3 regions of the Lachnospira intestinalis genome follow, and region 1 is predicted to be linked to each of the others. Evidence: predicted binding sites of a transcription regulator. Region 1 holds the regulator's gene; each other region holds the start of a gene.
What was found. Region 1 encodes HrcA, which represses chaperone genes, less so after heat shock. Its sites were predicted from a motif close to TGTTAGCACTCNNNNNNNNNGAGTGCTAACA; they were not measured.
Positions count from the first base shown of each region.

Region 2: the regulator HrcA is predicted to act here: its motif matches at 9,393-9,423, upstream of groES (co-chaperone GroES).
Region 3: the regulator HrcA is predicted to act here: its motif matches at 9,220-9,250, upstream of htpG (molecular chaperone HtpG).

Region 1 is NZ_JBBMFS010000001.1:203,443-213,813, forward strand. Features, by position in the region: gene WMO37_RS00855 (hypothetical protein) at 1-754, opposite strand, end outside; gene thrC (threonine synthase) at 987-2,474, shown strand; gene WMO37_RS00865 (CpsB/CapC family capsule biosynthesis tyrosine phosphatase) at 2,606-3,352, shown strand; gene WMO37_RS00870 (YveK family protein) at 3,359-4,123, shown strand; gene WMO37_RS00875 (polysaccharide biosynthesis tyrosine autokinase) at 4,123-4,833, shown strand; gene WMO37_RS00880 (hypothetical protein) at 4,886-5,620, shown strand; gene hrcA (heat-inducible transcriptional repressor HrcA) at 5,826-6,908, shown strand; gene grpE (nucleotide exchange factor GrpE) at 6,980-7,570, shown strand; gene dnaK (molecular chaperone DnaK) at 7,614-9,503, shown strand; gene dnaJ (molecular chaperone DnaJ) at 9,589-10,371, shown strand, end outside.
Region 2 is NZ_JBBMFS010000005.1:144,289-154,659, reverse strand. Features, by position in the region: gene kduD (2-dehydro-3-deoxy-D-gluconate 5-dehydrogenase KduD) at 1-18, opposite strand, end outside; gene WMO37_RS07675 (glycosyltransferase family 2 protein) at 30-1,046, opposite strand; gene argS (arginine--tRNA ligase) at 1,183-2,949, opposite strand; gene truA (tRNA pseudouridine(38-40) synthase TruA) at 3,035-3,775, opposite strand; gene WMO37_RS07660 (response regulator) at 3,807-4,169, opposite strand; gene WMO37_RS07655 (chemotaxis protein CheX) at 4,212-4,811, opposite strand; gene guaB (IMP dehydrogenase) at 5,081-6,541, opposite strand; gene WMO37_RS07645 (DUF6106 family protein) at 6,651-7,160, opposite strand; gene groL (chaperonin GroEL) at 7,344-8,969, opposite strand; gene groES (co-chaperone GroES) at 9,029-9,313, opposite strand; gene WMO37_RS07630 (DNA-3-methyladenine glycosylase family protein) at 9,502-10,371, opposite strand, start outside.
Region 3 is NZ_JBBMFS010000001.1:319,440-329,810, forward strand. Features, by position in the region: gene WMO37_RS01550 (ATP-dependent nuclease) at 1-153, shown strand, start outside; gene WMO37_RS01555 (alpha/beta hydrolase fold domain-containing protein) at 551-1,045, shown strand; gene WMO37_RS01560 (alpha/beta hydrolase family protein) at 1,000-1,239, shown strand; gene WMO37_RS01565 (aspartate dehydrogenase) at 1,283-1,501, shown strand; gene WMO37_RS01570 (nitroreductase family protein) at 1,516-2,055, shown strand; gene WMO37_RS01575 (peptide deformylase) at 2,134-2,544, shown strand; gene WMO37_RS01580 (calcium/sodium antiporter) at 2,863-3,864, shown strand; gene WMO37_RS01585 (TMEM165/GDT1 family protein) at 3,881-4,567, shown strand; gene WMO37_RS01590 (DUF3878 family protein) at 4,598-5,578, shown strand; gene WMO37_RS01595 (DUF1540 domain-containing protein) at 5,850-6,161, opposite strand; gene lepB (signal peptidase I) at 6,340-6,957, opposite strand; gene htpG (molecular chaperone HtpG) at 7,141-9,135, opposite strand; gene WMO37_RS01610 (DUF5721 family protein) at 9,318-9,815, opposite strand; gene WMO37_RS01615 (ABC transporter permease) at 9,849-10,371, opposite strand, start outside.

The DNA of each region.
Region 1 (10,371 bases):
CGATGTGGGACAGTCCTTCAATATAATTCCGGGTGTAGTTCTTAAAATCCGGCAGCTGTTCTGCAAGTAAATCAATGGCGCGGTTATAGGCAATCGCGGCTTCATTTTCCGACGTATAAGTGCCGATGGTATAGTTGCCGTTAATGTGGATACGGGTTTTGTATAAAATCCGTCCGTTTTTTTCAATCTGTTCTACGCCGTTGTACCGGTTGACAATGGCAACATTGGAATAGCGGAAATCGTGTTCGTCACCGTTGCGGAATAAATAATCCTTTCCTTTTACGGAGTGGCTGCGGATACCGAAGCGTGCTAAAATACTGGTCTGCATACCGAAGTCATTGACAAAAAAATAACCGCCGCGGCTCATGATTTTGTGTCCTGAATAGTAAAATAAATCTTCAATATCAAAAGTTAGCACAATTTCCGGTGAAAAAAAGTATAAAAAATATTTATCACACAGATAAACCGGTGTTTTAATATAAATGTTATTATCCCGGAGATTCAAAAGAATCATAAATTTTTCAAAAGCCAGTGCAGAAGTGCAGGAGGAGTAGCTTGTTATTTTTTCTGCAGCATTGACAAAATGGGAACTTTTTTCATCCCGCACAATGGCATTGGCTTCGGAATAGACGGCGGCAGCAGTCTTGTAATCGTCAAAGCTTCCAAGACTGATATGTTTATTCTGACAGGTCAGCGATACCCGGTAGTATTCGGTGCCGTCTTTTTTATATGCTGTATAAACCCCTGTTGCCATAACGTCCTCTCCTTTTGTAGATATTTTAATGTATCCGGTTCTGCGATAAGAGTGGATTCGCGCTGCCTGCGTAAAAGCTCCCCCTCACGTATCTGTAAAAGATTGTAACATAAAATACATAAATACAAAATACCTTAAAAGCTATTGTGTTTCCAAAAATCCTGTTGTATAATGTCAACTGAATACTGTTTTAAGCAGAATTTGAATGAAAATATAAAGGTGGAAGAAAAGAATGAGTTTGTTTTACAGAAGTACCAGAGACGACAGCGTAAAGGTTACTGCATCACAGGCAATTTTAAAGGGTCTTGCGGCAGACGGTGGTTTATACGTACCGGAGCAGATTCCGGCATTGGATAAGAGCTTTGAAGAATTATCAAAGATGTCTTATCAGGAAGTGGCATATGAAGTGATGAAGCTGATGCTTGATGACTTTACAGAGGAAGAATTAAAGAACTGCATTAACAAAGCATATGATTCAAAGTTTGACACAAAGGTCATTGCACCGCTTGTAAAGGCTGATGGCGCATACTATTTAGAATTGTTCCACGGTTCAACAATTGCGTTTAAAGATATGGCATTATCCATTCTGCCACATTTACTGATTACTTCTGCAAAGAAAAACAACGTAAAGAATGAAATTGTAATTCTGACTGCAACTTCAGGAGATACAGGAAAGGCTGCTCTTGCAGGATTTGCTGACGTTAAAGGAACTAAGATCATCGTGTTCTATCCAAAGCATGGTGTCAGTCCGATTCAGGAAAAGCAGATGGTAACCCAGAAGGGTGACAATACCTATGTAATCGGTATCAATGGCAATTTTGATGATGCACAGACCGGTGTTAAGAAGATTTTCGGTGATAAAGAACTTGAAAAGGTCATGAATGAAGCCGGATACCAGTTCTCCTCTGCCAATTCTATCAATATCGGACGTCTGGTTCCGCAGATTGTTTACTATGTATATGCTTATGCACGCCTGCTCGCAGACGGTGAAGTAAAGGCAGGGGAAGCAATCAATGTGGTTGTGCCGACCGGTAACTTCGGTAATATTTTAGCAGCATTTTATGCAAAGAATATGGGACTTCCAATTCACAAACTGATTTGTGCTTCCAATGAAAATAAAGTACTGTATGATTTCTTTACAACCGGTATATATGACAGAAACAGAGAATTTGTCCTGACAACTTCTCCGTCAATGGATATTTTGATTTCAAGCAACTTAGAGCGTCTGATTTACCGTATTGCAGGTAACAGTGCTGAAAAGAATGCGTCACTTATGCAGTCCTTAAAGGAATCAGGAAAGTATGAAATTACAGATGATATGAAAGCACAGCTTTCGGACTTCTACGGTAATTACGCAACAGAAGCAGAAGATGCGGCAATGATTAAGAAGCTGTATGAAGATACAGGATATGTAATTGATACCCATACAGCAGTTGCAGCATCTGTCTATGAAAAGTATCAGAAGGAAACCGGTGATACCACAAAGACAGTGATTGCATCAACAGCCAGCCCATATAAGTTTACAAGAAGCGTGATGGATGCGATTGACAATAAGTATGATGTAATGTCTGATTTTGAGCTGGTAGATGAGCTTTCTAAGCTTTCTAAGGTAAAAGTTCCGCAGGCGATTGAAGACATCAGAACAGCGCCGGTACTGCACGATACTATATGTGATGTTGATAAGATGTGCGATAATGTAAAAAGAATTTTACATATTTAATTAGATACATTCATTTGAATTGGAGTCATCTGACAGGAAAAAATGTCAGATGACCCCAATCTTTTGTTGCAAAAAAGTGATTTATGATATATAATGTCAAAGTTGCAGATTTTATAAAAGGAAACAGAATTATGAGAAAATTAACGACGTTTCATTATGTTGACATTCACAGCCATATTTTATATGGTGTCGATGACGGTCCGGATAATATTGAAACCAGTATTGAGATGATGAAAATTGCATATGATGAGGGTATTCGCAAGATTGTGGCAACACCACATTATCATCCTGGTAAATGTACAATGGGATACGAACAGCTGCGCAGAAATTTTGAACTGTTTAAAGAACAGATGAAAGATGTATGCCCTGAGATTGAACTGGCACTTGGCAGGGAAATTTATTATACTTCGGATATTTTAGATGATCTCGAAGCACAGGCGCATCTGACAATGGAAGATTCCAAGTATATTTTAATAGAATATCATCCGACTGTGGAATATTCTTATCTGCGTACCAGTATCAGCAATGTGATGCAGATGGGCTATACGCCTGTTATTGCGCATATTGAACGCTATATGTGCGTATTGGAAGACTGGAAGCTGGCTTTGGAATTAAAGAACATGGGGGCTGTCATTCAGGTGAATGCGGGTTCTGTTATCGGGGATTCCGGAAGTAAGGTGAAAAAGTTTATCAAAAGACTGTTAAAAGAAGAAATCGTGGATGTTATCGGAACAGATGCACACAGTAATGGAAGAAGATCGCCTAGAATTCAGGAATGCGCAAAGTATATCTGCCGCAAATTTGATGAGGATTATGCGAAGGCACTGCTGCGTGATAATGCAGAACGGATTCTTAAAGGTGAATATTTGGAGGACTAGAAGAATATGGAAAATTCGATGAAGAATAATGACGAAATTGAAATCGATTTACGACAGATTTTTATCGTTATTATGAGTAAGATTGCAATTATTCTCTTAGTGGGAGTGATTTTCGGTCTGGCGGCATTTATTGGAAGTAAACTGCTTTTAAAGCCGGTGTATCAGTCACAGACGAGCCTGTATGTGTTAAATAAGCAGAGCCAGGGAACAACAACATTAAGTGATTTGCAGTCATCAACACAGCTGACACAGGATTATATGATTCTTGTAAAAAGCCGTACCGTAACAGAAAAGGTTATCAGTGACCTTGGGTTAAATACGACAAATGAAAAGCTTGCAAAGCAAATCAGCGTATCCACACCATCTGACAGCCGTGTGCTTGAGATTACGGTTTCTAACAACGACCAGTATGAAGCAAAAAGAATCGCAGATAAAGTAGCGGAAATTTCAGCAGATTCTATTTGTGATATTATGCAGATTGAAAAGGTCAATGTATTTGAGGAAGCAAATATTTCTGAAAAGCCGTCAAGCCCGAACTGCTTAAAAAATGCAATCATCGCATTTGTATTAGGCATGGTGCTTGCAATTGCCATTGTTGTTATACGATTTGTAATGAATGATACCATTAATACATCTGAAGATATTGAGAAATATCTTGGAATCAGTACCCTTGCATTGATTCCTTTATCAGAAGATTTAGATGACAGTGCGGAAGCTGCGGCAAAGAGAAAGAAGCATAAGCACAGTTCTTCAAAGAAGGGAGATAAGTAATGCCTACAGTTAACATTGAAAGACTCAGAAAGTTAGATTACCGCTGTAACGAAGCTTATAAGACATTGAGAACCAATATCCAGCTGTGTGGTTCTGATATGAAAGTAATTATGTTTACAAGTTCTACACCGAATGAAGGAAAATCCAGTGTTTCTTTTAATCTGGCGGTATCACTTGCAGAATCCGGCAAAAAGGTAATTTTCATTGATGCTGATTTAAGAAAATCCGTTCTTGTCGGCAGATATAAGATTAATAAGGCTATTAAAGGACTCACTCATTTCCTGTCCGGCATGAATAAATTTGAAGAAGTAATCTGTACAACGAATGTAGATAATCTGTATGTAGTATTCTCCGGAATCGTTCCGCCAAACCCTTCGGAACTTTTGGCGAACAATTCATTTGATGCACTTGTAAAGGCGCTCAGGGATACTTATGATTATGTGATTATTGATACACCGCCGCTTGGCAGTGTTACAGATGCAGCGATTGTCGCACAGAAATGTGACGGTGCAGTGCTGGTTGTTGCAGCGCATATGGTTAATTATAAGTTCGTCCAGAAACAGTTAGAACAGCTTAAAATGACAAAGTGCAAGATTCTCGGAAGCGTTCTGAATAAAGTAGACCTTGCCGGAGATAGTTACTATGGCAAATACTATGGCAATTATTATGGCAAGTATTACGGCAATTACAGTCATGGTGATAAGGAATAATGCATAGCTGATATAACATGGAAGTTTAACCATTTCACGGAGGAGGAAACAAATGGAAAAAAAGCAGGGCGTTATTATAGCATTACTGGCTGTGTGCGTGTTCTTTTCGGTTATCATCGCGGCGATGTATCTGACCTCAGACAGAACTGCTCCGGTAATTACTGTAGATGAATCCAAGGTCAGACCGTATTCGGCAGAGCAGGGCGAAGAAGTGCTTAAAAGTTATGCAAAGGCAGTCGATGCAAAAGACGGTGATGTAAGCAGCAGCATTGTCATTGAAAATATCTATATTATGCCGGATATGACAAGGGCAAAAGTGATTTTTGCGGCAAGAGACCATAATAATAATGTATCAAAATACAGTTATATGATTGCATATGAAGCGAGCCAAGAAGAAATTGAAGCAAAAGAACAGCTGACCCAGGCAGAAACAACCACGGCAGCCGAGACGGAAAAGACAGAGACAGACAGTACAAAGAATGCTTCAAAGACGACAGAAGCGGAAAAGACAACTGCAGAGAGCGAAGCAGAAACAACTGCAGGCGGACCAAAGATTGTTTTATCGGCAACAGAAGCGACGGTTGAAGCGGGAAACAGCTTTAATGTGATGAAGTATATTTCATCTATTACGGATGATAAAGATACAGAGGATACATTATCCAGAAGAATTATAGTTAACGGTACATACAGTACTTCAAAATCAGGTACATATACATTGGATGTATATTGTACGGATTCAGATCTGAATGAATCAAACCACGTGGCATTTACACTGAACGTTAAATAAGAAAAAAATCAGATAATCCCCGGAGAGCATGCTGCTTTTCCGGGGATTTCTGCTGTTCATCTGCAATTTATGTATTTTATAAATAATTTATAGAAAAAATTTGAGATTGTTGTTGACAATACGGGGGTGTAGTGATATTTTAAGTATATCGATGTTAGCACTCCACCTAAATGAGTGCTAACAAGATAAGAAGGGAGCAGATGCCATGGAGCTGGATGATAGAAAATTAAAGATTTTAAAAGCTGTCATACAGAACTATCTTGAAACGGGTGAACCGGTTGGCTCAAGAACCATTTCAAAATATACCGATTTAAAATTAAGTTCGGCAACAATACGAAATGAGATGGCAGACCTCGAAGAATTAGGATACATTGTACAGCCGCATACCTCGGCAGGGCGGATTCCTACCGATAAAGGCTACCGCTTATATGTGGACGATTTAATGGCACAGAAAAAGCAGGAGTTAGAAGACCGGGAAAGCAAAGTGTCCGACAGAGAAAAAGAGGTTGATTCCATGCGGGATATTTTAAATGAAAAGGTAGACCGTGTAGAGGAACTGCTTCAGAATGTAGCGAAAGTTCTGGCAAAGGATACGAACTATGCAACAATGATTACAGCACCGCAGGTAAAAGGCAATAAACTGAAATTTGTACAGCTTTCTCAATTGGAGAGTGATAAGATTTTAGCAGTTATTGTAATGGAAGGCAATATTATCCGTAATAAAGTGATTGATGTCAGTGAGGCACTTTCACAGGAAAATATTTTAAAGCTGAACATTCTGTTAAATACTACACTGACGGGGCTGACATTGGAACAGATGAATTTAAGCATCGTATCCAAGATGGAGAATCAGGCAGGAGAGCATATGCAGCTTGTTAAAGAAGTGCTGGATGCCATTGTTGAAGCAATCAGCAATGAAGACCAGTTAGAGATTTATACAAGCGGTGCAACGAATATTTTTAAGTATCCGGAATTAAGTGATTCTGTCAAAGCGAGTGAGCTTATATATACTTTGGAAGAAAAGCAGAGCCTTTCAGGATTGATTGCAGACCAGCAGTCGGGGAAAGACAAAGAAGCGGACGACCATGGTATTCAGGTATATATAGGAAATGAAACACCGGTTGCTTCCATGAAGGACTGCAGTGTTGTTACGGCAACCTATGAATTGCAGGACGGTTTGAAAGGGACAATCGGAATTATCGGACCAAAGCGGATGGATTATGAAAAGGTTGTAGAATCGTTAAAGACAATCCAGACGCAGATGGACGAGGTTTTTAAGAAAACATAGGAAAGGTTGGTAAGAAAGTGTCTAAAAAAGAAGAAAAGAAAAATAGTAAAGAGTCTGTCGATGATGTAAAGATGACAGAAAAAGACGCTGATGCCGCTAAAACTGCTGGAGCAGAAGACGATGGCACGCAGGCACAGAAAGAAAACACTGATGCCGAAAATCCGAAGGAAGCGAGTCAATCATCCGAATCGCAGTCTGCCGATGGAATAGATACAAAGAAAAAGGATGCGAAGGACGCATTGATTGAAGAACTTCAGGATAAAGTAAAACGCCAGATGGCGGAATTTGATAATTTCAGAAAGAGAACTGAGAAGGAAAAGTCTTCCATGTTTGAAATGGGTGCTTCCGATATGATTAAGAAGCTTCTTCCAATCGTTGATAACTTTGAAAGAGGTTTCAATTCAATTTCAGAAGAAGAAAGAGAAACACCATTTGCAAAGGGCATGGATATGGTCTATAAGCAGACCATGAAGATGTTAGAAGATTCTGATGTCAAGCCGATTGAAGCACTCGGCATGGAATTTAATCCTGAACTGCACAATGCAGTGATGCATGTGGAAGATGATTCAGTCGGTGAAGGAATTATCGTTGAAGAATTCGAAAAGGGTTACACATACAGAGAAACCGTAATCCGCCATTCAATGGTAAAGGTTGCAAATTAATCAGTAAATGATGGGCAGAAGCCCTTAAGAAAGGAAGATAACTATGGGAAAGATTATTGGTATTGACTTAGGTACTACAAACTCATGCGTAGCAGTTATGGAAGGCGGTAAGCCGGTTGTTATCGCAAACACAGAAGGTCTTAGAACAACACCTTCAATTGTTGCATTTACAAAGAACGGAGAAAGACTTGTTGGTGATCCTGCAAAGCGTCAGGCTGTAACAAATGCAGACAAGACAATTTCTTCTATTAAAAGACATATGGGTACTGATTACAAGGTGGAAATCGAAGGTAAGAAGTACTCACCACAGGAAATTTCAGCCATGATTTTACAGAAATTAAAAGCTGATGCTGAAAACTATTTAGGTGAAAAGGTAACGGAAGCCGTTATCACGGTTCCTGCTTATTTCAACGATGCACAGCGTCAGGCAACAAAGGATGCCGGTAAGATTGCAGGTCTTGATGTAAAGAGAATTATCAACGAGCCGACAGCTGCAGCTTTAGCTTACGGTCTTGATAACGAAAACGAACAGAAGATTATGGTATATGACCTCGGTGGTGGTACATTCGATGTGTCTATTATCGAAATCGGTGACGGCGTTATCGAAGTTCTTGCAACAGCAGGTAACAACAGACTCGGTGGTGATGACTTTGATAATGTAATCACACAGTATATGTTAGAGGACTTCAAGGCAAAGGAAGGCGTAGACCTTTCTAAGGATACAATGGCACTCCAGAGATTAAAGGTTGCAGCAGAACAGGCTAAGAAGGAATTATCAAGCGCTACAACAACCAATATCAACCTGCCATATATTACTGCAACAGCAGAAGGTCCAAAGCATTTTGATATGACTCTTACAAGAGCTAAATTTGATGAATTAACACATGAACTGGTTGAAAAGACAGCAGAACCTGTACGTAACGCATTAAATGATGCAGGTCTTACCGCTTCAGACCTTTCAAAGGTACTCTTAGTCGGTGGTTCTACAAGAATTCCTGCTGTACAGGATAAGGTAAAACAGCTCACAGGCCATGAACCAAGCAAGACTTTAAATCCTGATGAATGTGTTGCAATCGGTGCATCTATCCAGGGTGGTAAGTTAGCAGGAGATGCCGGTGCCGGTGAAATCCTTCTTCTGGATGTTACACCTCTGTCACTTTCTATCGAAACAATGGGCGGTATTGCTACAAGACTGATTGAGAGAAATACAACAATTCCTACAAAGAAGAGCCAGATTTTCTCAACAGCAGCAGATAACCAGACAGCCGTTGATATCAACGTTGTACAGGGTGAAAGACAGTTCGCGAAGGATAACAAGTCCCTTGGACAGTTCAGACTGGATGGTATTCCGCCGGCAAGACGTGGCGTACCTCAGATTGAAGTTACATTCGATATCGATGCCAACGGTATTGTAAATGTATCTGCTAAGGATTTAGGAACAGGTAAGGAACAGCATATTACAATCACAGCAGGTTCTAATATGTCTGATGAAGATATCGATAAGGCAGTTAAGGAAGCTGCTGAGTACGAAGCACAGGATAAGAAACGTAAGGAAGCGATTGAAGTCCGCAACGATGCAGATTCAATGGTATTCCAGACACAGAAAGCCTTAGATGAAGCCGGAGATAAGTTAGATGCAAATGATAAGGCAGCTGTAGAAGCAGACTTAAATGCATTAAAGGCACTTGTTGAGGGCAGCGATGCTGAAAACATGACAGATTCACAGGTAGATGAAATTAAGGCAGCAAAAGAAAAGTTAATGGAAAGCGCCCAGAAGCTTTTCGCTAAGCTTTATGAAGCACAGCAGGCAGCCGGTGCTGGAGCAGCCGGTGCAGGTCCTGATATGGGAGCCGGTGCTGGTGCAGATGCCGGAGCAGCCGGTGCAAATCCTTACGGTGATGACGTTGTTGATGGTGATTACAAGGAAGTATAAGGTTTGAAACATTTGCTTCAGGTAAAACTGCATGGGGGAATTTCCCTCATGCAGTTTTAAGCGTATAAAAAGAAAGGTAAAAGTTATGGCAGATAAAAGAGATTATTATGAGGTCTTAGGCGTTTCACGCGATGCAGACGATGCGACCATCAAAAAGGCATACCGTAAGCTTGCAAAAAAATACCACCCGGATATCAATCCCGGAGATAAAGAAGCGGAAGCAAAGTTTAAGGAAGCTTCGGAAGCATATGCTGTATTAAGTGATGCACAGAAAAGAAAGCAGTATGACCAGTTTGGTCATGCGGCCTTTGAAAATGGCGGCGGCGGTGGCGCAGGCGGTTTTGATTTCGGCGATATGGGCGACATTTTCGGCGATATTTTCGGCGGCGGTGACATCTTTGGCGATTTATTCGGCGGCGGAAGAAGACGTAACAGCAACGGTCCGATGCGCGGCGCTGATGTAAGAACAACCGTTAGAATTACATTTGCAGAATCCGTAACCGGTACAAGCAAAAAGATCGATGTGAATTTAAAAGAAACCTGTACAAAGTGTAACGGAAGCGGTGCAAAGCCGGGAACACAGCCTGAAACCTGTGGTAAGTGCGGCGGTAAGGGTAAGATTGCCTATACACAGCAGTCTATTTTAGGCATGGTAAGAAATGTACAGCCATGTCCGGACTGTCACGGAACCGGCAAGATTATTAAAGAGAAGTGTCCGGACTGCTATGGCACAGGTTACATCAGCACAAAGAAGACGATTGAAGTCACAATTCCTGCGGGTATTGACAACGGTCAGTGTGTCAGAATCCAGGGTAAGGGCGAACCGGGTACGAACGGCGGCGCAAGAGGTGATTTACTGGTAGCAGTG
Region 2 (10,371 bases), on a different contig from region 1:
AAACAAATCAAGAATCATTCACATTCCTCCTAGTTAAATCCAATCCACTTATTCATTACTTTGTAACCTGTCTTTGAAATCCATCTGCCGGATTTTCCCGGAAGATTGACTGAAAAACCAAGCATACTATAACGAAGCATTTTATAAACTTCCTTATCCTTTGCCTTGACGTAATTCCACAATTCCTGCTTTTTGGCAAGGTTTTCAGGCGTGCCTGAAAGAATCAGAAAGATCGATGATACTTCCATCATAATACGCAGATAATTGCGCATATACATACGGCATTTCTGATTGCTGATTTTCTGCTCTGTATAAAAATCTACCATTCTGCGTGTAACGCGCAGCTGCTGGTCAATTCTTGAAATCATGACCGTCTCATTGACAGACTGGTCATCCCTGCCGATAAAATAGCGGTAAAAATTCGTATTGATATAATACATTTTCTTAACATACGGCAGCGGTTCAAATACAAAAATGTTATCCACATAAAATGTATGTTTTGGCAGCTGCAATCCACATTTTTTCAGCAATTCCGTCTTATAAATAACCGTATGCATTAAAATGTACTGGTCCATCTTAAAATGGCCGATATCATTCCATGTAAAAAGAGTTTCTTCCGGAAATACATTGTCATAATGGATGACTTTCTTACGCTTTGCACCCACTTTTTCATAGACGTAATTTGCAATGACCATATCCGGTTCTTCTGCCTCGTCAAATTTTTTGAGCGTTGCCAGTACTCTGCGGTAACTTTTTAAATCCACCCAGTCATCACTGTCAACTACTTTAAAATATTTACCCGTTGCATGTGCCAGTCCTGTATTAACTGCCTGTCCATGTCCACCGTTCTCCTGATGAACCGCCTTAACAATCGTCGGATATTTTGCTGCATATTCATCTGCAATTTTTGCTGTTTCATCTTTGGTAGAACCATCATCTACAATGATAACTTCTACGTCCTCACCGCCTGCCAGAACAGACTGAATACATTTTTCCATATATGCCGCCGAATTGTAGCATGGAATAGCAAATGATAATAATTTCATAACTTTATACGGATTCCCGTTTCCTCCTTCTATAAATCCTATCCCTCTAAGCTTCTGACCTGTACAGCATATCGTCCTTTTCTTATCTGCGGCCGCACAAAATCTTAGCTTTTTCTTTTGATATTCTTATATATTCCTACATTCTGTCCGGGCATTCAATTGCCAGCAGTTCTATACACTGCTCTAATACGGCTTTTGTCAGACAAATTAACGCAATATAGCCCTTCTGCTTTGCTTCGTCTGTTTCTGCAAGAATCTTGGTATCGTGATAGAATCCGTTAAATGCGTTAGATACTTCATAAATAAACTGGCACAGCTTATGCGGCGCTTTTTCTGTATAGACTGCCGCCATAATTTCCGAAAACTTTGCCAGAGAAAGCATCAATGCCTTTTCCGTTGCGGAGTCCGCCGGATTAATGCTGAGATTTCCCAGTGTCTTTCCGCTATCGGTATATTTGTTTAAAATAGATTTAATTCTTACAATTGTATATAAAATATATGGACCTGTATTTCCTTCAAATGATGCAAAACGTTCAATATCAAATACATAGTCTTTGGATGCCTGATTGGATAAATCCCCGTACTTTAAGGCTGCAAGTCCAACAATCTTTGCCGTTGCTCTTGCTTCTTCTTCATCCATTGTACGGTTTTCCATCATCTTTTTATAGACTGCTTCATTGATATCAGCAATCAGATGTTCCAGACGCATCACGCCGCCTGAACGTGTCTTAAACGGCTTTCCGTCTTTTCCGTTCATTGTTCCGAAACCTAAAAATGTCATTTCTGCCTGCGGATTTACGATGCCTGCTTTCTTTGCCACACGGAATACCTGTGTAAAATGCAGTTCCTGTCTTTTATCAGCCAGATAAATATAAGCATCCGGCTGATACAGCTTTTCTCTTTCCACCAGCGTTGCCAAATCGGAAGTTGCATACAGTGCGGCACCGTCTGATTTTCTGACAATACATGGCGGCAGTTCTTTGGTATCGCCTTCTTCCTGAATATCCACAACCATAGCACCCTGACTTTCGTAAGCCAGTCCCTTGTCAATCATCTCCTGTACCATAGACGGAATATACGGCTGTGCATCGCTTTCCCCTTTCCACAAATCAAAGGACACATTCAGATTATCATAGTTTTTCTTTAAATCCGCTTTGGAAACTGCCATAATATGTTTCCAGATTGCCGTACATGCCTTATCCCCGCTCTGCAGCTTTAAGGTTGCATTATGCGCTCTTTCCATAAATGCTGCATCTTCTTTGGATTTTGCACTGGCTGCCGGATAGATTTCCTCCAGCTCGGAAATGGTAAACGGTGCTTCTGCCGGATATTCACCTGTAAACTGCTCGTCAAAATACGGAAGTTCCGGCTTTCTGTCGCGCAGTTCTTCAATAATTAATCCCATCTGAAGACCCCAGTCGCCAAGATGTACATCACCGATTACTTTATTGCCCGCAAAACGCTGGATTCTCTTTACACTCTCACCGATTACCGCAGAGCGCAGATGTCCTACGTGAAGCGGTTTTGCCGCATTGGCTCCGCCGTAATCCACGATGACCGTCTTTGGCTTTTCAGGATTTTCATAACCAAACTGCTTTGCCTGTGTCATTTCATTGACATAGTCTGCAACTGCCTGTCCGCTTAAAATAATATTGATAAATCCCGGTTTAACGCTTTCGATACGGTCAAACAGCGGATTTTTGTCCAATTTTGCAACAACTTCATCTGCAATCATAAAAGGTGCTTTTTTGTATTCCTTTGCCGCTGCCATCGCACCGTTGCACTGATATTCGCACAAATCCGGGCGGTTTGATAAAGAAACTTTTGCATACTTTCTATCATAACCACATTCGGCAAATGCATTCTGTAACTGTTCCGTAATCTTTTCAACAATTGTATTCATGACTCTCTCCAATTCTTTTTACTATATAAAAGGGCTGCTTCATTAAGAATCTATGTTCATTAACGAAACAGCACCTCATCATACACTAATATCGGACTTCTTCCAAAAACAGTCCATAACTTTCTGCCGGCAGTGACATCTGAACATCTTTTCCATCCAAAATGTCCCGTACATTTTCCGGCTTTTTTAGACCGGTTCCAACATCCAGCAGAATTCCTATCATCAGCCTTGCCATATTATGCAAAAAATCATTTGCCGTAATACGCAGCTGCGCAATACCGCTTTCATCACAGCTGATAGTAATATTCTTAATTTCCCGTTCGGTAGACTTGCTCTTTCTTGCTGTGGTGAAAGTCTTAAAGTCATGCTTTCCAAGAAAATAAGCGGCTGCTTTATTCATTGCTTCATAATCGAGCGGATGAAATGTGTGGTAACTATACTTTCTTTCAAACACACTGGCAATAGACTTCGTATCAATCCGATACAGATACGTTGTTTCCTTTGCAAGCAGCTGACTGTGAAAACGTTCATCAACTGCTTCCACTTTCAACACGGCAATGTCACGCGGCAGATATCTGTTCAGATAATTCCTTAATTCCATGCAGTTCTGTCTGGAATTCAGCTTGAAATTAGCCACCTGTCCATAAGCGTGAACACCCTTTTCTGTTCTGCACCCGCAGAACAGTTCTGCTTCCTCACCTGTCATCTTTTTTAAAATCTCTTTAATTTTAAATTCCACAGTATTTTCCGAAGCATCTTTGCCAAGACGCTGCCATCCGTCAAAACGTCCGCCGTCATACTGTATCAAAATTCTGTAATTATACATACTGCCTCATTCTGCCGCTTATACGGCTTTATTATTCTCCCATAACCTTTTCGAGTACAGATACGATTGCACTGCTCTCAAACGGCTTCTGGATAAAATCAGCCGCACCTCTCTTTAATGCTTCTACAATATTGGTCTTCTGTCCGGCTGCGGTAACCATTACAATCTTAGCTGCCGGATTAATCTTTAAAATCTCACTGACTGCATCAATCCCATCCAGCTTTGGCATGGTAATATCCATTGTAACAATATCCGGTTTAAATTCCTCATATTTTTTCATGCCATCTTCGCCGTCAACTGCTTCTGCTACAACTTCGTATCCCGCCTCTGTAAGCATATTTCTTAAAAAACGTCTTGATGTTCTTGAGTCATCTACTATTAATACTGTAACCATACTATTTCTCCATTCCTCCGCTTTTGCGGTTTTTTCATTTCTTTACAAATAGGTTTCCTGGCTGGCAAGCTCCACATTCTCATTGATTGCCATAATCAAGTCAAATTGACTGCCTTCGTAACCGATGGTTACGACATAAAATCCTTTTTCACTTGTAATATGCACATTATCATAAAATACCGGTGGATATAATACCACATCTATATCATCATCGCAAAGTCTTGTTGCAAATGCACCATTCGTACAATTAATCAGTTCGCAGACTGCATCGTATGCATCCATATCAAATTCCTGAAAATCTTCCATTGCAAAATCCGATGCAACTTTTAACAATACCTCATCGCTTCCGATAATTCCAAAGAAAATATCCATATCGCCATCCATCATCTGACTGCCGATAAAATCCCCTTCATACTCCTCTTTTATCGTAATCTTTTCCAGTGTCATTTCGTCACCAAGATAATGTTTCAGGCTTTTTAATACACACTTTAACTGTAAAATATACTCCTCCTGACGCATCTTTACAAATGTAGACACCATTGCATCAATATCCCCATCTTTTAATACCCGCAGTTCCCTGTCTGTCAGATTGTTGCCAACGTGGTTGCGGGCGATATACCCGCCAAACATCATATCCTTCATTGCTATACCTCTCTTAACCCATCCATCATTATACTGCTCGTACAATCCCCTATGAATATCAGCACAATTATTTATTACATTATACAACACATAAACTATATTAATCAAGCAGTTTCCCAATAAAATGATATCATACCATATTCGGGCAGCACTGGCATTCTCCGCTCTTTTTCTGTTACTGTGCCTGTAATAATATTTTCCTTGAACATAACAACAGCCGCCCGGTCAACACATTACCGGACGGCTGTCTTGTTATGATTATTTGTTTTTTACTTATCCTCTACACTGTAGTTTGGAGCTTCCTTTGTGATATGAATATCATGTGGATGACTCTCTCTTAATGCTGCAGATGACATCTTGATAAACTGTGCTGTTTCCTGTAATGTCGGAATATCCTGCGCGCCACAGTATCCCATACCGGAACGAAGACCACCCATTAACTGGAAGATGGTATCTTCTACAAGTCCCTTATATGCCACACGTCCTTCAACACCTTCCGGTACCAGCTTCTTAGCGCCGGTCTGGAAGTATCTGTCCTTACTGCCGTTTTCCATGGCAGCGATAGAACCCATGCCTCTGTATACTTTATATTTTCTTCCCTGGAATAATTCAAATGTTCCCGGGCTTTCGTCACAGCCTGCAAGCAGACTTCCGAGCATACATACGTTGCCGCCTGCTGCGATTGCTTTTACGATATCTCCGGAGTACTTGATACCACCATCGGCGATAACCGGAATACCGTACTTCTTCGCTTCTTCGTAAGCACTCATAACTGCTGTTACCTGTGGTACACCGATACCTGCAACAACTCGTGTTGTACAGATAGAACCCGGTCCGATACCAACCTTAACCGCATCTACGCCTGCTTCGCAAAGAGCCTTTGCAGCTGCACCTGTTGCAATGTTTCCGGCAATTACCTGAAGGTCCGGATATGCAGCCTTAATATTTTGTAATGTAGTGATAATGTTCTTTGAATGACCGTGTGCAGAATCGATTACGATACAGTCAACCTTTGCCTTTACAAGGGCTTCCACACGTTCCATAACGTTTGCCGTAATACCGACAGCGGCGCCGCAGAGCAGTCTTCCCTGTGCATCATGGGCAGATAACGGATATTTAATCTGCTTTTCGATATCCTTAATTGTAATCAGACCCTTTAACTTAAATTCGCTGTCTACAATCGGAAGTTTTTCTTTTCTTGCCTTGCCTAAAATCTTCTTTGCTTCGTCTAATGTAATGCCAACCGGTGCTGTAATCAGATTCTCGCTTGTCATACATTCCTTAATCGGTCTTTTATAATCTTCTTCAAACTTCAGATCTCTGTTGGTGATGATACCCACCAGCTTGCCATCATCATCTGTAATCGGCACACCTGAAATTCTGAATTTACCCATCAGATTATTTGCATCTTCGAGTGTATTGTCCGGATGCAGATAAAATGGGTCCGTAATAACGCCATTTTCCGAACGCTTTACCTTATCCACTTCTTCTGCCTGCTGTTCTACAGACATATTCTTATGAATAATACCAATACCGCCCTGTCTTGCCATGGCAATTGCCATTCTGTGCTCTGTAACAGTATCCATTCCCGCGCTCATCAATGGAATGTTTAACTTAATGTTCTTTGTCAACTGTGTTGACAGATTAATCATATTCGGCGTTACTTCTGAATACTGTGGAACTAATAACACGTCATCAAATGTAATGCCTTCGCCAATGATTGTACCCATTTCTACTGTATCCTCTCTTTCTTTCATTTTAATGTGTTTTGTGTATTATTTGACAATATAACAAAATACGCTGATAATGTCAAACACTTTTTTCTGTACATTCACTTTTTTATTCATCCATGCGGTCTGCGGCTTTCGGTACACCCGCCCGAAGTGCCTCAAGCATCTTTTCATCCGGTTCTAAGATGATGCGCACCATTTCATTGCTTGCATCCATTGTATATAAAACAACCGTCTTTTCGGGTGCTGTATTGGAAGTGTATTCTGCGGTCCGCAGTTTTTTGTGTTCCATTCCAAGCGCTGCCTGGCAGGTCGGTTTCGCAAGCATGGATGCTTTTGCAATATTGTATACCCCGCAGCGTTTTCTCATGGACTGTGACATAATTTTATCAATTGTGAGCTCACCGTCCACTAATGAATATTCATACTCTGCATTGTAATATTTAAACAATATTACCGTAAATACCACAAATATCGCTGTGAGCAGAATTCCCAGTGCATAAGTTGACGGAATCGTTGTGACTGCAAGAATACATGCAAGAATCATAACGGTCTTAAATACTGCCGCCTGCTTTGGGGCTTTCGTTTTTAAAATCTGTTCTGTTGTAATATTATACATAAATTCTCCATTCTGCCGGAGTTTAAACCAGCCTGTCTGTTACTATCATAATCCTTTTTGTACTAAAAAGCAATAAAAACCGGCAGATTTGACAAAATCTGTCTCCTCTGCCGGTTTCAATCTACTGCCCGTTTTACCGTCCAGCCAAAAAATATTTATTTTTATGCATTTTAACAGCAGGAATTACATCATTCCCATGCCGCCCGCACCGCCTGCCGGCATTGCCGGAACATCTTCTTTGATTGTTGCAACAACGGATTCTGTTGTAAGCAGTGTAGATGCAACACTTGTAGCATTCTGTAATGCACTTCTTGTAACCTTTGCAGGGTCTAAGATACCGGCATCAATCATGTTGACATATTCGCCGTTTAATGCATCGAAACCTGTTCCTACTTCAGATTCTCTTACCTTATTAATAATAACAGAACCTTCCAGACCTGCATTTGCTGAAATGTGGTATAACGGAGCTTCGAGTGCCTTTAAGATAATCTCTGCGCCTGTCTTTTCATCACCTATCAGTGTTTCTGTCAGTTTCTTCACTTCCTTAGAAGCATGAATATAAGCAGAACCACCGCCAGAAATAACGCCTTCTTCTACGGCTGCTCTTGTTGCATTTAAAGCATCTTCCATACGAAGCTTTGCTTCCTTCATTTCTGTTTCTGTTGCAGCACCGACTCTGATAACAGCTACGCCGCCTGCCAGCTTTGCAAGTCTTTCCTGTAACTTTTCTCTGTCGAAATCAGATGTTGTTTCGTCAATCTGTGCACGGATCTGTGCAACTCTTGCTTCGATTGCAGACTTTTCGCCTTCACCGTCAACAATAACAGTATTTTCCTTCTGAACCTTAACAGACTTTGCACGGCCGAGCATATCCATTGTAGCATCCTTTAATTCAAGTCCTAATTCTTCTGAAATAACCTGACCGCCTGTAAGGATTGCAATATCCTTTAACATTTCTTTTCTTCTGTCGCCGTAGCCCGGAGCCTTGACAGCAACAACATTGAATGTACCTCTTAACTTGTTGACGATTAATGTTGTAAGTGCTTCACCTTCAACATCTTCAGCGATAATTAACAGCTTTGCGCCGCTTTGTACAATCTGTTCTAAGAGCGGAAGGATTTCCTGAATGTTAGAAATCTTCTTGTCTGTGATTAAAATGTATGGATTATCAAGAACTGCTTCCATCTTATCCATATCTGTTGCCATATAAGCTGAAATATATCCTCTGTCAAACTGCATACCTTCTACAAGGTCAAGTTCTGTCTTCATGGTCTTAGATTCTTCGATTGTGATAACACCGTCGTTAGAAACCTTTTCCATTGCATCTGCTACCATCTGTCCGACTTCTGCATCACCTGCTGAAATAGAAGCAACCTTTGCAATCTGATCCTTGCCTGTTACCTTTTCGCTCATCTTTGCAATCGCTTCTACAGCACACTCCGTTGCCTTCTTCATGCCTCGTCTTAACACGATTGGATTAGCGCCTGCTGCAAGATTCTTCATACCTGCATTTACCATTGCCTGTGCAAGAACGGTTGCTGTTGTTGTACCATCACCTGCTACATCATTTGTCTTTGTAGCAACTTCCTTTACAAGCTGTGCGCCCATGTTTTCAAATTTGTCTTCCAGTTCGATGTCCTTTGCAATTGTAACACCGTCGTTTGTGATTAACGGAGCACCGTAAGACTTATCCAGAACAACATTTCTTCCTTTCGGTCCTAATGTTACACGTACTGTATTTGCTAACTTATTTACACCTTCTTCAAGAGCTTTTCTTGCATCAATGCCATATTTAATTTCCTTTGCCATGATATTTGACCTCCGATTTCTATTTTATACTGTATCAAAACTGCTTTTACCAGATTTTTCTATTCCATAATTGCAAGGATATCAGACTGTTTTACGATGATATATTCCTCGCCGTCTAATTCCACTTCTGTTCCTGAATATTTAGAATAAATAACTTTATCGCCTGTCTTAACCTGCATTGTTACTTCCTTGCCGTCTACAACTCCACCAGGACCAACTGCAATAACTTCTGCCTGCTGTGGTTTTTCCTTTGACTGACCCGGTAATACAATGCCTGATTTTGTCGTTTCTTCTGCCTTTAACGCTTTAATTACAACTCTGTCTCCCAATGGTACTAACTTCATATTATCCTCCATTCCGCCGCCGGTAAGGCTGCCTTTGCGCCGCCCCGAACTTGTATACGACAGCTGCTATTATTTTCCTTGTTAGCACTCATTTAATTTGAGTGCTAATTTCAATATCATTAAAATATCACTCTGCCTTTTGTTTGTCAACAGATAATTGGAAATATCTTTTGTTTTTAATAATTAGATTATACTTTTTTAATTTTTTGATTTTGCGCGCCGATACGCACTGTTTTTCCGTAAAAAAACAGATACTGCTGGGCATAGCCGCCGTAGCTTCCGAAACGTGTCTTTGCAAATGCCGCAATTTTTTCTTTGTCCGTTTCCTTTCCCGAAAAATAAAGCTGCTCCATAATCCGCTTAATCCACACATCCACCGGAAATGCATCGCGCTTATCCAGCCCGAACAGCATACAGCAGTTTGCAACCTTACTGCCGACCCCTTTTATCTTTGTCAGCATTTTCTCACATTCTGCGGTATCCGCCGCTTTTAATGCAGCCTCCGATATCTGTCCGTCTGCCGTTTTCTGCACCGCATCTACAATATACGGCGCTCGGAAGCCCGTTTTGCAGTCCCGCAGGTCTTCTTCCGTGACATTGCACATCTGGCTGACCGTTGGGAAGGCAAAGAATCGCATTCCGTTTATTTCACCCAGATCATCCCCGAAACGCTCCGAAAGCGTTTCCACAATCTTCTTAATATGCGGAATCTGCTTATTCTGCGATATAATAAAGGAAATTAAAGTTTCAAAAAATTCCTGCTGTAAAATATGTACGCCCTGCATGGTTTCCACTGCTTCCTTTAACGTATCGTCCGTCTGTAAAAGCGCCGCCTTTATCCTGCCGTAGTCCCTGCCAAAGTCAAAATAATCCCGCCATATCATTTCGTAATCCTGCATCGTCGTATCAAACAAAATTACGCTGTCTTTTTCCTGACGTATACGTAACAGTCTATGAAATGCACAGACTGCATATTCCTGTTCGGCGAGTTTTTTAAAATGAAAACACTGCCCACATTCTAGTGTCTGCGCAAGATCAAAATCCCTCACTTCTGTAAG
Region 3 (10,371 bases), 120 kb from region 1:
AATGTACGTGATGAACTTGAGAAAATTGCAAACGGGTCATTAAGTGAAAAATATGAACGAGAGATTACAAATGTTTCTGATTATAAAAAATTAGGAATTGATTATTGCAACGAAAATGATGTGCCAATGACAGAAATTTGGGAATTTGATTAAGAATATAGTAAATTTTAATTTCCAGTTTACTAAATAATAAGAGAAAGTTATTCTGATGATTATTTGTCAGAGTAACTTTTTTTATATCTTAGGAAAAAGAGTTCATAAGCAGTTAGGAATTGATTTTGTATTTAATGCGGATCGTCTGGCGTTTTAATATGCAGAGCCAGATTGCAAATTTAAACAAAACAGCTTACAATAATATATATAGAAATTTTTAATAATATAGGATAAAATTGCTGGGAAATGGAGGCGTTTTTATGACACATGAGCAATTTGAAAAGGCGGACAGAAATTTATCGGTCTGGAGAAAAACGAAAATGTATGTCTTGCCATTTACGATAAGTATGATGGATTTGGCAGTCTGAAAAGCATACAGGTTATGGGAAAAGCTGAATTGATAGAACCGTTTTCTGATACATATAATGAACATGCGCAGATAAAGAAAATACCGATAGAGGCATTAAAGAAACATTCAAATGTGGAATATGCGCATATAGATGGCACGACACTGCATTTGCAGATTATCACACCGCAGACGAGAAACACTAAAGAAAGTGATGAAACATATCCTTGTATCGTGTATGTGCAGGGTTCGGCATGGATGAAGCAGAATATTAATGCAAAGTTTGGACTGCTTGCAAGGCTGTCAGAAAGGGGCTATGTGATTGCGGTTGTTGGGTATCGTCATTCCGGGATTGCGCCTTTTCCGGCACAGGCTGTAGATACAAGAAATGCGATAAGATATGTAAAGCTGCACGCTAAAGAATACAAGGCAGATGTGAATCAGATGTATGTTGGCGGAGATATTTGCACCATAATCCTGAACTTTGCAGGAAAATGTCGGTGGAGTGTAATATCAGTGAAAATGTTTCACTGCCGCCGGTATTAATGTTTCACGGAACAAAAGACCGTACTATTCATCCAAAAGTCAGTGTGGTTGTGTATGAGGCGTTAAAGAAATATCATAAAGAGGTACAGTTATATATGCTAGAAGGTGCGGACCACGGCGGAAGTGAATTTTTCAGCGATAAAGTTTTAGATATTATGGAAGCATTTTTACAGCGGATAGTATCGGCTTCTTAGTTTCTGGGACAAAAATGTACATAGAATGTGAGTGATAAAGCATATGGGTTTATTTAAAAAGAAAGCAAAAACGTATTCATATGATAAAGAGCGTATGAAACCTGTAATTAAAACCAGTATATGCACAGGTGAGCAGGTGGCTGGGTTTAAGGATATTCATACCGGAAAGATAGAAGATATTATGCTTGTGAAAACGGCGGCAGATATCGAAAGATTTAAGAAAATTTATGGAATAGAAGGCAGTATTGATAAAGAGTATTAGAAATGGAGAACATTATGGAATTACAAAATGTATTAAATAACAGAAGAAGTATGAGAAATTACGATGCGGCAAAAAAGGTTACAAAGGAGCAGGTTGAAACAATTATCAATGCGGCGATACTGGCTCCTTCATGGAAGAATTTACAGACATCAAGATATTACTGCATTTTATCAGATGAAAAAATTGAAGAATTCAGACAGAAGTGTCTGCCGGAATTTAATCAGAAGAATGCCGAGGGAGCGGCACTTGTTGTAGCAACATTTGTAAAAGGCTGCGTTGGATTTGACAGATTATCCGGTGAGCCGGTTAATGAATGTGGCAATGGCTGGGGCTACTATGACCTTGGTCTGCAAAATGAAAATTTCGTGCTTAAAGCGAAAGAACTGGGGCTTGATACACTGATTATGGGAATTCGTGACGGTGAAGCAATAAGAAATTTCCTTGATGTGCCGGAAAATGAGCAGGTAGTATCTGTGATTGCGGTCGGATATGGTGCAAAGGACGTGCAGATGCCTAAAAGAAAGAGCGTTTCGGAGATAGCGAAGTTTTATTAAAAGTGCCTGTTCTTTTGGTAATGAAAGTCGTGATAGGTCAAAAAATTTAAAGAAATGTAAGGAATAGAAGGTAGAAATATGGTTCAAAAAATTGTAAAAGGGAAACATATATTTGCAAGAAAAGCACAGCCTGCGACAGAAGCAGACAAACAGGTTGTGACGGATTTGATTGATACGTTAAGAGCCAACAGGGAAATATGTGTCGGAATGGCAGCCAATATGATAGGCGTGAATAAATCAGTCATTGTAGTGGCGGCAGGTCCGTTCCAGTTTGCAATGGTAAATCCCGTTATAACCCAAAAGTCCGGCGAGTATAAGACGGAAGAAGGCTGTTTATCGCTGGATGGAGTCAGAGCCTGTGTGAGATATGAAGAAATAGAGGTGGATTACCTTGACAGCAGCTTTAAACCGCAGCATGGAAAGTATAGCGGATTTACGGCACAGATAATTCAACATGAAATTGATCACTGCAATGGAGTGGTGATATAACATTGGGGAAAAATAGTTTGTGCGAAAAATGTCGAATTTTTATTGACAAACCTCAATGTATTTGATAATCTTTATCAGGTAACTTAATATTCCATGAGGGAGTAGTTAGCGCGAAAGTGTGATTTGTCAACATCCTGATTATATTAAAGAGTATAATCTGGCAAATCTTAAATAATGAGACTCATGTATATCGGTGAACAGCTTATGTGTTATATACGGGCGGGCATTGATATACATGAGTCTTTTTTTATCTGCCGGATATACTTATAAGAGCAGAGATTTCGGCTGGCACACGGTTATGGAAAAAAGGAGGAAAATATGGAAAAATTTATTAACAATGCCCCATTTGCGCTTGTACTTGCATTTCTCGTAATAGGCTTTGTACTGCTGATTAAAGGAGCGGACTTTTTCGTAGAGGGAAGTTCAAGTGTAGCAAAAAGACTGCATGTTCCGTCTATCATTATCGGACTTACAATTGTCGCAATGGGAACATCACTTCCGGAAACAGCGGTTAGTGTATCAGCATCACTTATAGGCAATAATGAGCTTGCGGTCAGTAATGTAGTCGGTTCCAATATATTTAACCTGATGGTTGTAATTGGTGTGTGTGCAGTATTGGCAACAGTCAATGTTGCAAAAGAAACCATAAAACGGGATATTCCGCTTTCACTCATATGTGCAGCGCTTTTAATGCTTTTAGGAATTATCGGACTGGGCGACAAATCCGGCATGACACTCGGACATCTTGACGGCGTAATATTATTGGGATTCTTTGCAGGCTATATTTTTTATATGATTAAAATTGCATTAAAAGCAAGCAGGGAAGGCAGGAAAGTTGAGATAGAGGGCGGTTTAGATGAAGACATCAAACTGATTTCAGTGCCGCTTAGTATTCTTTTCATCGTTGGCGGTGCGGCGGCCATTGCGGTCGGCGGTGATATAACCGTTGATGCTGCGGCGAGAATAGCCGGTGATCTGGGAATGAGCCAGACACTGATTGGACTTACAATCGTTTCAATAGGAACATCCCTTCCTGAACTTGTAACCTCAATCGTTGCTGCCAAAAAGGATGAAGTCGATATGGCGCTTGGAAATGCGATTGGTTCAAATGTATTTAACATCCTTATGGTACTTGGCATTGCTTCGGCAATCAGCCCGGTGAGCATCATCACGGAAAATATTATTGATTTATGCGTGCTGATTGTATTTACGGTGTGTGTATGGATATTTGCAGGGACAAAAAAGAAAATCGGAAGAGTCGAAGGAATCTGCATGGTTGCATTTTACGCAGCATATGCAGTTTACATCATAATAAGATAAAGGAGATAGCATACAAATGCTGCTATTTTTAAAAGTATTTTTTACTGAATTTATAGCGGAAATGGGAGATAAAACCCAGCTGATGCTTATTGCGCTTACTTCTAAATATAAGTTAAGAGATATTATATTAGGAACAGCTGCCGCAATTCTTGTATTAAACGGTCTGGCAGTTCTTGCAGGCGGGCTGATCAGTGAATTTATTCCGGACTGGCTCATAAAGACAATTGCAGCACTTGCATTTCTTTATTTTGCCACATCAACGATTGCCGGTGATGATGACGATGAGGAAGAAGAAGGGGGCAAAACAAAAATTAAGTTTGCACCGCTTGCGGTTTTCTGTACATTTTTTGTAGCAGAACTTGGTGATAAGACACAGCTTACGGCTATAACCTTTGGTGCAAATGAAGGGATGAGCGCAGCGTTTATTGTGTGGATTGGCTGTTCACTCGGACTTTTCGCAGCAGATATTCTTGGTATGTTAGTCGGCTACCTTTTAAAGAGCAAGACTCCGGACGGACTGCTCAATACACTTGCATTCGTAATATTCTCTGTATTTGGGGTATATACTCTCTATCAGGGACTGAAACTTATAGGGGCAAGTGTCTGTCCAATCCCTGTATGGCCGGTGCTGATAGCTGCAACAGTGGTTTTTGCCGTTTTATGTGTCTGTCTTTTTATACGGAGAGAGAAGAAGGCAAAGTAAATGAATGAGCAGCAAACCGGGAGAGAAAAGATGACGGATAACATAGAACAGTATAAGAATTGTCTGGACGGATTGACAAAAGATATGCCGGAAGAATTTTTTAAGCTGGCTCAGGTTTTTGAACTGAGTGTATTTGAACCGATTCACATGGAAGGCAAAAAAGATATTTATGCCGCCTATCTGATGAATGATGCGGTTGAAAGCTATTTTGTTTTTGAACAATCTGTCATGACCGGCTCATACAAAGAGCTTGAATGTGAACAGACGGCAAGTATTGTCCATGATGATAACGGATATATGCTGATAGTCAATCAGAGCGGAGAGAACCGGTTTACAATCCGTTTTACCAATCTGCATATGCAGACAACCTGTTTTGATTACGGCTGCATGGGACATTTCTGGGTGAAAGGATATGAGTATTTGCGCCAGCTGGAATATCAGTTCGCGGATATCCGGGATAAGTATCGTTATCTGGGAAAAGATTTTTGCACAGAGCAGGAATTGATTTTTATGCAGCTTGCGGACTTCCCGCCGATTAAGAAATTCAGGTCGGTGCCGGAGCAGTATTATGTGCCATATCCGGATTCTGTTTATCCGGAAGCAGTCCGGTATCTGATTGAAACAGCAGAGAATGTCGGCGATAAGAAGATGTCTGTAAAGCTTGAACATTATCAAAGAAAACCGACGGCTTTTCAGTGTAATGTGCTTGCCAGAATGTTTCATAAAAAGGCACACAGTCGGTTCGTGGATAAAATCATTGCGGATATGAGAGCAATTTCGGCAGGCTATCCGCAAAGAACCTTTAAAGAGCAGGAGAAACAGCATTATAAAAAGGTTCATCAGAAAGCAGAAAATGCCATGAATTCATTTTTACAAAAAGGACAGGCGTGTCTGCTTTACAGGGAAGAACCGTTTATGTATGCCAAGGATTCAATCACATATAAGGAGCATGTGCTGGTCTTTAAAAATGGACTGGTGAACCGGAAGTGTGAGATTTATACATTCGAATAACAATGTCTGCGGGTTTCTGCCGTATGTGATGTATGCAGCACCTGCGTTAAATATAGAATTACAACAGCTATCACAGCGTATAGAGGCAGACTGTCCGATATCATTTATCAAAACAATATCGGATAGCTGCCTGCTCTTTTAAACGGTGTGTCCGGCTTTGCGATTTAATGCAAAAATTTTAAAACATACATAACATATGCCAAAGCCCACCATAAAAAAATTCTTCATAAAAAATTCCCCTCATATAAATCTACATTTTGCAGATATTTTCCTACTTTTCCTGAAAAGTTGCGCAGACGGTTTCGTGAGCGGCTGTTGCGCGGATACCGGAAATATCGACATGGTCAGCGTGACAGACCTTATCATCGTTATACATGCAGTTGGTTGCCTGACATGCAATTGATAAGGAAACATGCGGTGTCTGGGCGCTGTTTTTCTCACCGGACTTGTCCTCGAAATAACTTCCGCAGCAGGTGTCTTCACAGTTGCAGGCATTAGAGCCATTCACCTCGATAGAACTTAAACAGCAGCAGTTATCCTCATTGTGGCAGCAGCTTTTAACATTACAATCTAATTGAGCCATACAATCCTCCTTGTTTTGCATTTTGTTTTGCATTTTGTTTTGCATTTTGTTTTTGCGTTGCATGAATTAGTATGGCCGGAGCAATAAAAAAATATGCAAATCAAAAGTGATAATTCAACAATTGAATGCATATTTTTTCATTCTTATGTAATTTTTAAAATTTATCGCGTAAAGCCGTTTAATGAATCAGGCTAAAATCAATTTTTCCGTTGAAACCGTCGTAATACCGGAAAATGACTTTGGCAAGAATCTTATCTTTCGCAACGTAAGTGTTTTTCCAGTAGCGCGAATCAAGAGAGGAGTTGCGGTTGTCGCCCATCATAAAATAGTGGCCTTCCGGGACAACATACGTTTCTTCCGTTTCAGATTCTGCCATCGGTTCTTTTAAATAGTCTTCTGAAAGTTCTTCACCGTTTACATAAACATGTCCGCTTTTAATCTGGACAACATCACCGGGTGTGCCGATAATTCTTTTGACATAATTTTGTTCTTCATTATCAGGATACTTAAAAATCACGACATCGCCGCGTTCCGGCTCATCAAATAAATAGGCAAGACGAAAACCGATTAAACGGTCATGCTCCATAATTGTATTTTTCATAGAACCGGTAGGAACTTCTGCGTTGACAATAATATACTGTGTAAATACAAATGCAATAATCACAGCAGCAGCTAAAATTTTAATATAACTGAAAATTTCTGACCAGATTGTTACCGGTTTTGAAGCCTTTTTCTTTTTGTGATTTTTGGAAGCTCCGGTAGAAGTACGGGCAGACGGTTCTTTATCATCGTCCATATCAAAGCCGTAATCATCATTGACGTAATCAAAATCCGGTTCGTCATCGATGTCATTGTATCTATTATCGTATGATGACATATTTTCCTCCTCAATTGCAATGGATTACAGAAAAACTGCCGCATCGGGAAAATCCGAATGCGGCAATTTACCTGATTACCTATAATAATACTTCAAAATATATTATTTGGCAAGCAGTTCCATAATTTTGTTGCTTCTTGCGATGAAGTTTGTCATCTGCTCCGGTGTCAGCGGTGCGTGGCTCAGTAATGCTAAGTCGTAGAGCTGTTCACAGAAAACAGGAGTGTTCTCACCGTCTTTATGGTCAACGATATATTTAACCAGATCATTGTTGGCATTTAATACGAGTGTCTGTCCGTTTGCACCGAACATAGACGGATCCATGCCGTACATATTGTACATCTTCATCATATCCTGCATACGTCTGTCCTGTTCGGAGAGCGTAATCATGGAAGAAATAGAAGCGTTTTTGAGCTTTTCGACCTTGATATTTAACTTATCGTTGTTTAAAGCCTTCTTAAAGACATCGGAAAGTGTTTCTGTAAGCTCTTTTAATTCGTCTTCGCTTGTTTCTTCCTTAAAGCTGTCAGAAAGGTCTGCATCTATACGCTGGAATTTTAAGTTTTCGTTCTTGCCCTCCAAGTGTGTAACAAACGGCTGGTCAATATTGTGTGTCAGGATAACAGCGTCAATGCCTTCTTCCTTAAACATATTGATATACTGGCTCTGTTCGGTTTCATCTGTAACGTAGAAGACTGTATTTTCGTGGTGTTCCTTGTTTTCGTCCAGACATTCCTGAAGTGTAAGGTACTTGCCGTCTAAGTTCTTGAAAATGATGAAATCCTTCATCTTTTCATAGAATTTTTCGTCCTTTAAGCAGCCGAATTTAATAAATGGGTTGATGTCATCCCAGTATTTTTCGTAATTTTCCTTGTCGGTCTTATACATGCCGGACAGCTTATCGCCGACCTTCTTTGTAATGTATTCTGAAATCTTTTTAACAAAACCGTCATTCTGTAAGGCACTTCTGGATACATTTAATGGCAGGTCAGGGCAGTCAATAACACCCTTTAACAGCAGTAAGAATTCAGGAATGACCTCTTTGATATTATCGGCAACGAATACCTGATTGTTGTACAGCTTAATAGTACCTTCGATGCTTTCATACTCCGTATTGATTTTCGGGAAGTAGAGGATACCTTTTAAGTTAAACGGGTAATCCATATTCAGATGAATCCAGAACAGCGGTTCCTTGTAATCCTTAAATACAGTGCGGTAAAATTCCTTGTATTCCTCATCGGTACATTCGTTTGGATGCTTTGTCCAAAGCGGATGAATATCGTTTAATGCAACAGGGCGTTTTACGATTTTTGCCATTTTCTTTGCGGGAACTTTTTCAACGGTTTCTTTTGTACCGTCTTCTTTTTCCACTTCTTCGGTAACGGCATCTTTGATAAAGGTATCAAGCACCTTATCTTTTTCTGTTACTTCTTCTTCCGGGATTTCCTCGGTCTGCTCGCCGGCATCTTCATTTTCAAGGAAAATCGGAATTGGCATAAATGAGCAGTACTTTTCGATGACTTCGCGTGCCTTGTATTCGTTTGCAAATTCATAGCTGTCTTCGTTCAGATATAAAGTGATAGCAGTACCCGGTTCTTCCTTAGTGGTATCCTGCATATCATATTCCGTGCCGCCGTCACATTCCCAGTGAACAGCAGAAGCGCCGTCCTTGAAAGAAAGCGTATCAATCGTTACCTTGTCGGCAACCATGAAAGCAGAGTAGAAGCCAAGACCGAAGTGACCGATGATCTGGTCTTCGTTGGTCTTATCCTTGTATTTTTCAAGAAATGCTTCTGCGCCGGAAAAAGCGATCTGATTGATATATTCGTTGACTTCTTCCTTTGTCATACCGATACCGTTATCAATAATCTGAATTGTCTTCTTTTCAGGGCTTACCTTGACCTGAATCTTATATTCAATATCGTCCGGTGCTTCATATTCGCCGATTAAATCCAGCTTCTTTAATTTAGTAATGGCATCACAGCCGTTTGAAATTAATTCTCTGTAAAAAATATCGTGGTCGGAATACATCCATTTTTTAATGATTGGGAAAATATTCTGACTGTTAATTGATAAATTACCATGTTCATTTGCCATTGTATCATTACCTCTTTTCATTTCATTCATAAAATAATCTGTTAAGATGTAATTTAATACAAGCAAAATGGAAAGTCAAGAAGAAATTAGCACTCATTCATTTTGAGTGCTAATAAGAATAGTGGAAGCCCGCAAAATCAGTGCATTTGCGCTAATTCTAAAAAAATCATGAACTGGCGGGTTCAGACTTCTTCAAAGTCCATGCCATGGGAAAATAAAAAGTCCTTTGCAAAGGCATCAAAGCTGTGTTCAAGGGTTTTATCAAGTGAAAAAACTTTGATAGACGTGCCGGTAACGACGGAAACGGCACCGTCCTGATATTTGATATTTAAAAACAGTCCGTTAATGTCATCGGGTGTCAGTGCAGTCTGATTGTCGGACAGCAGCTTTGTAACCTGTTCCGGCGGGAGCAGAAAGACCATTTTCATATAGGAAGGGACCTTACTGCCTTTGATGAGCCGGAAGCAGAATGGCTTGACAGAAGACCATCGCGAATAGGACTTTTCGGGAAGTTCATTCCATTCTTCTTCGGAAAAGAAATCTTTGTTGAGTTCACCGCTGATGGTATAGGAATTGGCTGTTTTTATCACGGCTTCGGATAAAAACAGCCCGTCAAATGCTTCTTTAATAAGAAGCTGTGACATAAAATTTTTCGTATCTTTTATAGTAAGTGAGAGCATAATTCCTCCGTTTTTGATATTGTATTTTAACTATTATAAAACAATTTTTTCAATGAAGTCAACGATTTTAAAAAGAATCACGGACAGGATACACAAAATGACGATAGACATTGCGACCCAGTCCATTTTAAAAACCTGGCTGCCGTAAATAATTAAGTAGCCAAGTCCGGCTTTGGCAGCGAGAAATTCACCGATAATCACACCCACAAGCGACAGACCGATGTTGACCTTCATGTTGCTGATAATTGTCTTTAATGAAGCGGGCAGGACGACTTTGGTTAAAATGTTTTTTCTTGAGCCGCCCAAAGTCTGAATCAGCAGGATTTTGTCGGAATCGGTTTCTGTAAAGCTGGTGTAAATATTTAAAATTGTTCCGAATACGCCGACGGAAATGGCGGTGACAATAATGGCTTTGGCATTATTGCCGAGCCACACGATAATCATAGGCGCAAGGGCAGATTTTGGAAGGCTGTTCAGCAGCACAAGATACGGTTCTAATACGGCAGATATCGTTTTGCTGCTCCAGAGTAAAATGGCAGTGCCGACACCGAGCAGT